Regions from separate parts of the Blautia sp. 1001283B150304_161114_C9 genome, predicted to be linked through region 1. Evidence: riboswitches for the same ligand, from Rfam matches in the RefSeq annotation. Region 1 holds a riboswitch; the other holds the start of a gene.
What was found. Region 1 has a riboswitch for FMN ahead of I4V44_RS00800 (ECF transporter S component). Riboswitches for the same ligand answer to the same signal wherever they lie in the genome.
Positions count from the first base shown of each region.

Region 2: it holds a riboswitch for FMN, as region 1 does, so the genes downstream of both, ribD (bifunctional diaminohydroxyphosphoribosylaminopyrimidine deaminase/5-amino-6-(5-phosphoribosylamino)uracil reductase RibD) here and I4V44_RS00800 (ECF transporter S component) in region 1, are expected to answer to the same signal.

Region 1 covers NZ_JADPGO010000001.1:179,504-184,852, forward strand. Annotated here, with positions in the region: gene I4V44_RS00790 (MATE family efflux transporter) at 1-1,261, opposite strand, end outside; gene I4V44_RS00795 (NUDIX hydrolase) at 1,362-1,976, opposite strand; gene I4V44_RS00800 (ECF transporter S component) at 2,194-2,829, opposite strand; FMN riboswitch at 2,983-3,116, opposite strand; gene I4V44_RS00805 (hypothetical protein) at 3,198-3,782, opposite strand; gene I4V44_RS00810 (hypothetical protein) at 3,820-4,278, opposite strand; gene I4V44_RS00815 (hypothetical protein) at 4,298-4,489, opposite strand; gene I4V44_RS00820 (DUF5684 domain-containing protein) at 4,857-5,306, shown strand.
Region 2 covers NZ_JADPGO010000002.1:156,156-161,504, forward strand. Annotated here, with positions in the region: gene I4V44_RS01980 (AAA family ATPase) at 116-1,606, shown strand; FMN riboswitch at 1,692-1,806, shown strand; gene ribD (bifunctional diaminohydroxyphosphoribosylaminopyrimidine deaminase/5-amino-6-(5-phosphoribosylamino)uracil reductase RibD) at 2,063-3,172, shown strand; gene ribE (riboflavin synthase) at 3,153-3,800, shown strand; gene I4V44_RS01995 (bifunctional 3,4-dihydroxy-2-butanone-4-phosphate synthase/GTP cyclohydrolase II) at 3,965-5,164, shown strand; gene ribH (6,7-dimethyl-8-ribityllumazine synthase) at 5,279-5,349, shown strand, end outside.

The DNA.
Region 1 (5,349 bases):
GATTGAGTACAAAGTAGACAACCATAACCGGCAGTTTCAGGATAAATGCGCAGATGCATCCCAGAGGAACAATGATACACCACAGAGTTACAGAATCACACAGCATTCCAAATTTGGAGTCTCCGCCTGCTGCGAAGATTCCTCCTATTGTCATACAGTTTACTGATTTTCCTGCGATGTAATAGGAAGAGATCAGCAGCATTTTTTGCAGATATCCGCGGGCTGTCGGGGTGAGATCTACCATTTTTGTGATAAATGGGGATAAGGCAATCAGGACAAGGCCTGATACAATTCCTGCAATAATCGCAGTTTTGGTAAGTGTCTCGCCTACCTCTTTTGCTTCCTGCAGGCGGTCTGCACCAAGACGGTTTCCCACTATGATACTGCCTGCATTTCCAAGTCCGAGGCAGAAGCATACAACAAGATTTTTGGAAATATTCGCTATTCCATTGGCGGCAACAGCATCCGTTCCCAGATGTCCCATGATCACAGAATACATGGAAAAACCTATTCCCCATGCAAGATTATTGATCAGTAACGGAACTGTTTTCTGCCAGAAACGGCCAAATAACTTTTTCTCACAGCTTCTGAGACTGAATTTCACAGCTCTGATCCTGCACAATACATAACCAACACTCCACAGGAACTGCACAACTGTTGCAAGTACGGTTGCCAGTGCAGCACCTTTAATCCCCATCTTCGGGAAGCCGGACAGGCCAAAAATGAAAACAGCATTCAATGCGATATTGAGAATTACCATAACCCCATTGATCAGGGTACTCATATTTACTGCACCACAGTTCTTCATCATTGCCAGGAAAATCTGTGCAATTCCCGAAAACACATAGGAAATGCCGATGACTCTTAAATACTCACTTCCCAGAACGATCAGAGTTTCCTCATTTGTCAGGATTCTCATGAGCTGTTCCGGAAAGAAAAGGGTTCCTGCCAGAAATACTACTGCAATACATCCACAAATCTTTGTCACAAGGCTGAACACCTGGGAAATACCTGTGTAATCCCCTTTTCCATAATATTGTGCCACAAACATATTCTCGCCTGCCATAAATGCAAACATAAACAGATTAAATACAAAAGTAACCTGTGTGGCCAGTGATACGGCTGACATGGCATCCTGACTTAACTTTCCCAGCATGATCGCATCACATGCTCCGACCAGGGCTGTCATGAACTGCTGAAGTGCGATTGGAAGTGCCAGCCTGACTATTTCTTTTCGTAAACTTCGTTTACGCTCATCCATTATCTTTTTTTGCTCCTGTATAAAATATTAATGATACTCATCAGTCAATTTTCAGAATCATATTCAGGATTCTTCTTGCGCTGAAACGGATCTCTTCTTGTTAAAGCTCTTTCGTTAAAAATGCAAAAGGTTCTTCATCCTGCAGGAAATGCAGAAGCTGATATGCGCACATGATCGCTACATTTTCCTCTTTCAGGATTCTCTTTACTTCTTCTCTGTCAGCAAGTACAACTTCAATTTCCTCTGTGTCTTCCTGTGCATCTTTACTGATTTCACCTTCCGCATATCCATAAACAGTTGCGCAGGATTCATCTGTCATGCCAACCGTTGTGAAATAAGGTTTCTCAAATGCAGGATCTACTTTCAGCGGTGCGAATTTCAGTCCTGTTTCCTCGTACATTTCTCTTACTGCACCCTCATGGAATTCTTCGTTCGATTCTACCAGACCTGCCGGGAATTCATAGATGTATCCGCCGATTGCATATCTGTACTGACGTACCAATACAACCCTGTCTTTTTTCTCTCCGTAAAGACTGTAAATAATTACACCATCCGGAGTATTTTTACCTGTTTTTATTTTTAATTCGTTAATACTCTTCGCACGGGATGCCACAAAATATGACACAGGAGTGTTGTGAATGCTTGTTGCATTTAAATGATACAAATTCAAAAATTTACAGTCTGTCAGTTTCTCAATATTATGTATCTGTCCCATAATGGATACTTCCTTTCGCTATTCATAAACCTCACATTCTGATGTTTATATCGTCTGTTTTATCTTACCATATTATCGTATCTTTTTTAAGTCTGTCTGAAAATTTCCGTAATTATTTTTTGCACATAAAAAAAGAACAGCCACAGATTTTTCATCATACGACTGTTCTTCTTTTTTATTTATTGGATTGCCAATTTATTCTTTATCAGATATAAAATCAATCTCCCTTGAGAACTACACGGATTCTCTTATAGATCAGGAATACGATCAGGGATGTCAGAGCATATTTGAATATGTTGAATGGGAAAATGATCATTGCTGCAAATGTAAGAAGATTATTTACAGAACTGTGTACTGCACTTCCCATTTCGATAAATGCTTCTACCGGCATTCCAAAAGCCTTTCCGTATGCCGGAAGTAACACGAATGCATTGATAAAGCATGCAACTACTGCTGTAAGTACGGTTCCAACTGCCATTCCGATCACTGCATGTTTTCTGCTCTTAACAGATTTATAGCGGTAGATCAGACCTGCCGGAACTGCAAATGTACATCCAAAGATGAAGTTTGCCACATCGCCTACACCTGCTGTCATAGAGCCCTTTGTTACCAGATGCACAAGAATCTTCACCAGCTCGATCAGTACACCTGCGATCGGTCCCATTGCAAATGAGCCAACCAGTACCGGGATTTCTGAAAAATCCAGCTGATAAAAAGTCGGTGCCAGGAAAGGAAGCGGAAACTCCAGATTCATTAAAATTCCTGCGATAGCGCCAAGCATGGCTATCTGTGTAACGGTTCTCGTCTTACTCCTTGCCATCGCATTTCCATTTCTTAATACCTGTTCACTCATACTGTTTCTCTCCTTTGAAATTATTCTTTATGGATATGTCTCATACCCTGTTAAAAGAAAATTCCACAAGCTTTTTATATAATGAAGATTTTCTTCAACATATAAAAAACCCCGGATCATATCCGGGGTAATGAGCACGTATGGTAAATATCGCGTGTTCTTCTCTCATCCAGACTATACTGTCGGTTCTGGAATTTCACCAGATCAGCCGCCGAAGCGGGTCGCGGACTATAACCGCCGGTAGGGAATCTCAGCTGATGCTGATCACCACAACCCCGAAGAATTTTCTTTTATTTGCGTCTGATTATACTACATACAGGCATTTATTTCAATATCATTTGTGACTTTTTTCTGAGTTTTATTTCCATTTAATCAATATTGTTAACCCTACAGCCCGCTAATACAACAACAAGCGTGTCTCCACCCTCGGTATTCTCAAATGAACTGGTTCCAAGCGGCAGACCGGTTACTTCTACTGTATCATCCTCGAAAACATCATCCAATTCTCCATTATAATAAACAGAATACTGCTGTTCTTCTCCATCTATCAGATTTAGCCATGTCAGATAATGTCCTTCTTCCATTTCCTCTTCCTGAACCTGTATTACGTATGCGTCCGAAATTCTCATCAGCTTATCACCATATCTGGATGGATTTTTGTTGATATGGCGAAAATCCAGTTCTGCATCTATCATTTCATCCGGTATTACCAGTTCTGGTGAAGCAGGGAAAAAATCATCATGTTCTTCCAGAAAAGTTTCCGCCTTCTCCGTTAATGTATACTCTGTACTGCATTGATCCTGTATATATGTATACAGATCCAATGCTGTATAGCTTGCGCCTGTATTCTCTGAGGCATATACATTTAAACTGTCCAGAGGTGTTACTCCCTGTAAAATAACCGCTGATAATGCTGCTATTGCAATCCTTTTCATAATTGTTTTTGCTGCCATAGTTATCCCCCTTTTCTTTTGTAACATTTACCATTAATTATATCTTCGCTCTTTCTTTAATATCCTCTACAAATGCTGTAGCTATTTTCTTTCTGTTGGAATATACAACCGCTTTGTTCCCGCTTCTCAGACATATCGTTATTTTATAATTTGAGCCTGCCCATATAAACAGAAGAACACATATGATCATTCCAGGATTAGAAAAACAGGAAATCACTGCCAGACAAATGAAAAATATATAATATCCTGGTATTTTGTAGTTCATAAGTATTGCCGTAATATCTTCATAATAGATCACAGGAATCATATTCTTCTTTACCGGCTTTATATCTATAGTCAGCTTTTCGTGATCAGCAAGAATTGTGCTGTAAATCCTTCCCGTCAGCCACGATAAATAAATTCCTCTTGAAGAACTCATGGTATACTTCATATTCTGCTTTGTCACAGCATTTTCTTTTTCCTGTGTAGGCTGTGTTTGAGTTTCCAGTGCTTCCATATTACTTTCCCCTCTTATTTCAGTTTTTACCGACCAATGTCAGCAGCAGTGCAATGGGTATTGTCACAAATCCTGCAACCATACAGATAATAAAACGTGTCATGTAGAAGTATGTTGCATTGGAATAAACATACACTTTCTTAGACCACCATATCTTATTAGTCGCCCAATATGCTGCCGCTATGTAAGCGATCATAAGTATTGCTGCCATAGTTTTCACCTCACTTATGTACAATCTTCAGTAATTCATTTAGAGGATTGTTATAATTCACTCATCTTTATTACACTCATTATACCCTTCTCTTATCAGCTTTTCATTCACTGACAGTATATGTTTTACGCCACAGCAACAATAGTTTTCTCACTTATGGCCAAACGTTATTTTTGTTCCTTACAGTAACGTAGCCAACTATCAAATATAAAATTTACAATCTTCTTTGATAATTGACGAACTCCTGAGAATATGCTTTAATGGGTTTAGTATAAATACTTCAGGAGAACAAACATAGTTCTCAACTACGCATCTACACCAATGATACATTGTATCATATCTCACAAAAAGAAATGGAGGAACACAAATGGGTCTTATAGCTATCAGCAGTCTGATGCTCTTGGGCGGTATGTATCTGATGATCGCATTCGCATGGTGGCTTCTGCAGATCATTGCCAACTGGAGAATCTTTACCAAAGCAGGAGAGGACGGATGGAAAAGTATTATTCCAATATATGGCGATTATATTTCTTATAAAATCGCATGGCAACCTGCATATTTCTGGCTGACATTGGTTCTTGGAATCGTATCTTCCTGCTTACAGGGAACTCTTGAAACAAACGACAGTTTAATGATCTCCATGATCATCGTACTGATCAAAATCATACTTGCCATAATCAGCATTATATACAGTGTTAAGCTTGCAAGAGCTTTTGGCAGAGGCACAGGATTCGCCATTGGCCTTATTTTCTTACAGCCAATCTTCATGCTGATCCTTGGCTTCGGCGATGACAGATATTATGGGGCAGATAAATAAGTATATATTAAATGGAAAATCCCCGGAACTTACGTTCCGAGGA
Region 2 (5,349 bases), on a different contig from region 1:
AATTGATTAAAAGAAAAGATTCTGCTAGAATAATAAATAGCTTCCGGCAGGATTGCAGAGATGCGTAACAGAAATATGTCATGCGTTGTATGATAAGATAAAAGGAGTATTTACCATGCCAGTATTTGATTTCAGCGGTGCTTCAGACAAGAAACCAGGTGTACAGTCTGAATGTACCTACACTACTTTCCAGTCTAATGAAAAGGAGACTTCCCCTGAGAAACCGATCATGATTCTGGATAACAGCAGCCGTCAGTGGAAACATCATTCCTGCGGTATTTTTACTAATCCAATCAAACGTACATCCTTTGAATTTAAAGAGGATGACGGCGTTTTCAGTGCAGATATCATCAGTATTGATTCAAGATTTGTAAGTCTTCTGAAATGGCTTGGGGAGAATCATATCAATGTGCGCCTTTCAGGAGAGAATAAAGAGAACGGTTATGCAGTTTATAAGATTCGTGAAACTGCTTTTGGCGGCGGCACGAAACTTTCCGCAGAGGACGGATTTCTTCAGTTTATGATCGAGAGACTTCTTGCAAGCAGTGCACCTGCAGAGATTGTTGAGGATGAAGATGAGGAAGAAACAGGGGACGAGATGAAGCTGACAAGCATTCAGAGCATCACTGACTTTATGACCTGTGCCGGAAGAACTCTGCCGGATAATATTCGTCTCTGGGCTCGAAGAAACCTTGCAGTTGCCCGCTCTCATGAGGTATCTCCGGAAGAGAGACGCCACGCTCAGCGTGCACTGTCCATTATGATGAACATTCAGTGGAAGAATAACTACTTTGAAGCAATCGATCCTCAGGAAGCGCGCAGGATTCTTGATGAGGAACTCTACGGAATGGAATCTGTAAAGCAGCGTATCATTGAAACCATCATCCAGATCAACCGTACCCATACACTTCCTGCATACGGACTTCTCCTTGTAGGCCCTGCAGGTACAGGTAAATCCCAGATTGCATACGCAGTTGCCCGTATCCTGAAACTGCCTTGGACAACTCTGGATATGAGTTCCATCAATGATCCGGAACAGCTTACAGGAAGTTCCAGAATCTATGCAAACGCAAAGCCCGGAATCATCATGGAAGCTTTCTCAGCAGCAGGAGAATCCAACCTTGTATTTATTATCAACGAGCTTGATAAAGCAGCGTCAGGTAAGGGCAACGGAAACCCTGCAGACGTACTTCTTACTCTGCTTGACAACCTTGGATTTACAGATAACTATATGGAATGTATGGTGCCCACAGTGGGCGTTTATCCCATTGCTACGGCAAACGATAAATCCCAGATCAGCGCACCTCTTATGTCCCGTTTTGCAGTGATCGATATCCCGGATTATACATCAGAAGAGAAGAAGATCATCTTCTCCAAATATGTTCTTCCGAAAGTTCTGAAACGCATGAGCCTCAAGGCAGAAGAATGCGTAGTAACAGAAGAGGGTCTGAATGCCATCGTTGAGTTGCATAAAAATACAAGCGGTATTCGTGATCTGGAACAGGCAGCAGAGCATATCGCAGCCAATGCCCTGTACCAGATTGAAGTAGATCACCTGACAGGTGTGACATTTAATGCAGATATGGTAAGAAGATTACTTTCCTGAAAAAAATCTTGACAGAGATAAAAGTTGAGAGTATACTGTCAGACATCAGCAAGATAAATCGCAAAAATTGCTGATAAAAATAAAATAAGATCTTCAGGGCAGGGTGCAATTCCCTACCGGTGGTAAAGCCCACGAGCCATAAGGCATGATTCGGTGCGATTCCGAAGCCGACAGTACAGTCTGGATGAAAGAAGATAACAGTAGAGATACAGAAGAATTAACTGATCTGTGAAAGCTGACTGCTCTGGAATAATTAATTTATTCCAGAGCTTTTTTATATCAATTAAAGTGATTTCAGTGATGAAATAAAGAGTCAGATTCATCGGAAGATAATTCATATCAAATATTAATTACCAAGCCCTGGATGTTGAAAAAACACCGGGGCTTTATTTTATGGAATTTTTATGGAATTGTTATAAAAGAGCAGGAGATGATGGATTGAAAAATATAACGGATATGGAACAGGACAGGCAGTACATGAAAATGGCTTTGGAACTGGCGCAAAAAGGAATGGGTTTTACAGCACCTAATCCGATGGTAGGTGCTGTGATCGTTAAAAACGGAAGGATCATTGGTCAGGGATATCACAGAAAATACGGTGAACTCCATGCGGAGAGAGAAGCTCTGGCAGCATGTACGGAAGAACCCGAAGGAGCATCTATATATGTTACTTTAGAACCCTGCTGCCATTATGGAAAACAGCCTCCATGCGTGAATGCAATCCTGGAGGCCGGAATCAGACGCGTGATCATCGGATCATCAGATCCTAATCCGCTGGTTGCAGGAAAAGGAATCCGGATTTTGAAGGATCATGGAATTGAAGTAACAGAAAATATTTTAAAAGAAGAGTGCGATAAATTGAATGAAGTATTCTTTTATTACATCCAAAATAAAAAACCGTATGTGGTCATGAAATATGCAATGACTATGGATGGGAAAATTGCCGCTTATACAGGTGAATCTAAATGGGTGACAGGAGAAGCTGCCAGAATTCATGTACAGAAACAGCGACTGAAATATACAGGAATTATGGTTGGAGTGGGAACCGTGCTGGCAGATGATCCGATGCTCACCTGTAGACTGGAAAACGGCAGAAATCCTGTGCGTATTATCTGTGATTCCCATCTGAGAACACCACTGACATCTAAGATTGTAAGAACAGCAGCGACAATTCCAACAATCTTTGCAACCAGCAGTAAAGACCAGCAGAAGATAAAGAATTATGAAGATATGGGATGTAAAGTTCTGGATGTCCCGGAAAAAAACGGACACATAGATTTAAACAGACTAATGGAACTTCTGGGAGCTGCAAAGATAGACAGTATCTTACTGGAAGGAGGAGGCACTTTAAACTGGTCAGCACTCGAAAGCGGTATTGTTCAGAAAGTCCAGACCTATATAGCACCCAAACTTTTTGGGGGAGAAAGTGCAAAGACACCGATAGAAGGAAAAGGATTTCCTGATCCTGCCAGCGCAATATTATTAAAAAACAGCGAAATAATCAGAATAGGAGATGATTTTCTTATAGAGAGTGAGGTGAAGAGTAATGTTCACGGGAATTGTTGAAGAACTGGGAACTGTGAAAAAAATAAAAAAAGGAGCAAATTCAGCAGTATTTACGATACGGGCAGAGAAAATTCTGGATGATCTGAGAACAGGGGACAGTGTAGCTGTAAATGGAATCTGCCTCACTGTAACTGCATGTCTGGAAGATGGTTTTACAGCAGATGTGATGCATGAGACATTGAATCGTTCTGCGCTGATTCAGCTTTCTTTGGGACAGCATGTAAATCTGGAAAGGGCAATGCCTGCAAATGGAAGATTTGGAGGACACATTGTTGCCGGGCATGTGGATGGAACAGGAAAAATCACGGAAATTCGCAGAGATGATAATGCTGTCTGGTACACCATTCAGGCTTCACCACAAATTATGAAATATATTGTGACAAAAGGTTCTGTAACAGTTGATGGAATCAGTCTTACAGTGGCAAAAGTCTCAGAAACAGACTTTTCCATTTCTGCAATTCCTCATACAGTAAAGATTACAGTCCTCGGAGAACGCAAAGAAGGAGATATCGTCAATCTGGAGACAGACATAATTGGAAAATACGTGGAAAAATTAATAACGCCTGTGAAAGAACAGCCGATAAAAAGTAATATTACACGGGATTTTCTGAACAAGTATGGCTTTTGACAGAATTAACCACAAAGCGGTTATTCGATTGATGCAGAACTGTACAGTGGATGTTTTATCTGCCTGACACGAACCAGATAAGCAGCCAATACGAATGATTTTGCCCTCTTAACAACAGAAAAATATATTGTATCAGAAAAATACATTGCATAAGGAGAGAAAAAATGAACGGATTTGATTCAGTAGAAGAAGCTCTGGAAGAACTTCGGAATGGAAAAATTATTCTGGTAACGGATGATCCGGACAGAGAGAATGAAGGAGATTTTATCTGTGCAGCAGAGTTTGCCACAACAGAAAATATTAACTTTATGGCAACTCACGGAAAAGGACTTATCTGTATGCCAATGTCTGAGGAATATGTAAGAAAACTGCAGTTCCCGCAGATGGTAGCAGAAAATTCAGATAATCACGAAACTGCTTTTACTGTTTCCGTAGACCATATCAGCACCACTACAGGAATCTCTGCGGCAGAACGTTCTGTTACTGCCATGAAATGTGTGGATGAGAATGCAAAACCCGAAGATTTCAGACGCCCCGGACATATGTTTCCACTTCTGGCGAAGAAGAACGGTGTTCTGGAAAGAAACGGACATACAGAGGCAACTGTAGACCTGTGCAGACTTGCAGGGTTAAAACAGTGCGGGCTGTGCTGTGAAATTATGAGAGAAGACGGCACTATGATGCGGACTTCTGAGTTACGGGAACTTGCCGGAAAGTGGAATCTTAAATTCATAACAATTAAAGATATTCAGAATTATCGTAAATGCCATGATATTCTGGTGGATCGCGTGACGACCACAAAAATGCCGACCAGATACGGAGAGTTTATGGCGTATGGATTTGTAAACCGCCTGAATGGGGAACATCATGTAGCACTGGTAAAAGGTGAAATCGGAGCTGGAGAAAACGTCCTGTGCCGTGTGCATTCAGAGTGCCTGACAGGAGACGTTTTTGGATCACAGCGTTGTGACTGCGGACAGCAGTTTGCAGCGGCGATGGCCCAGATTGAGGAAGAAGGCAGAGGGATACTCCTTTATATGAGACAGGAAGGAAGAGGAATCGGACTGATCAATAAACTTCGTGCCTATGAACTTCAGGAACAGGGAATGGATACACTCGAAGCGAATCTGGCACTTGGATTTGCCGGAGACGAAAGAGAATACTACATTGGTGCGCAGATTCTGAGAAATCTTGGGGTAAAAGAGCTGCGGCTGCTGACAAATAACCCGGATAAAGTTTATCAGTTGGAAGAATTTGGCATCAGGATCAAACAGAGAGTTCCGATACAGATGAATGCCACAGCGTATGATCTGCGTTATCTTAAGACAAAACAATTACGAATGGGACATATTCTGAAGTATTAAATACAGCGGGGATTTTCATATATAACGATAACGTTCCCGAAAATAAAATTTACCGTATATAAAAACCTGTACAGGTTAAAAAATATAAATTTACAGATGAAAGGACCAGAAAAAATGAAAACATTAGAAGGAAAATTAGTATCAGATGGAATGAAAGTAGGAATTGTAGCAGCCCGCTTCAATGA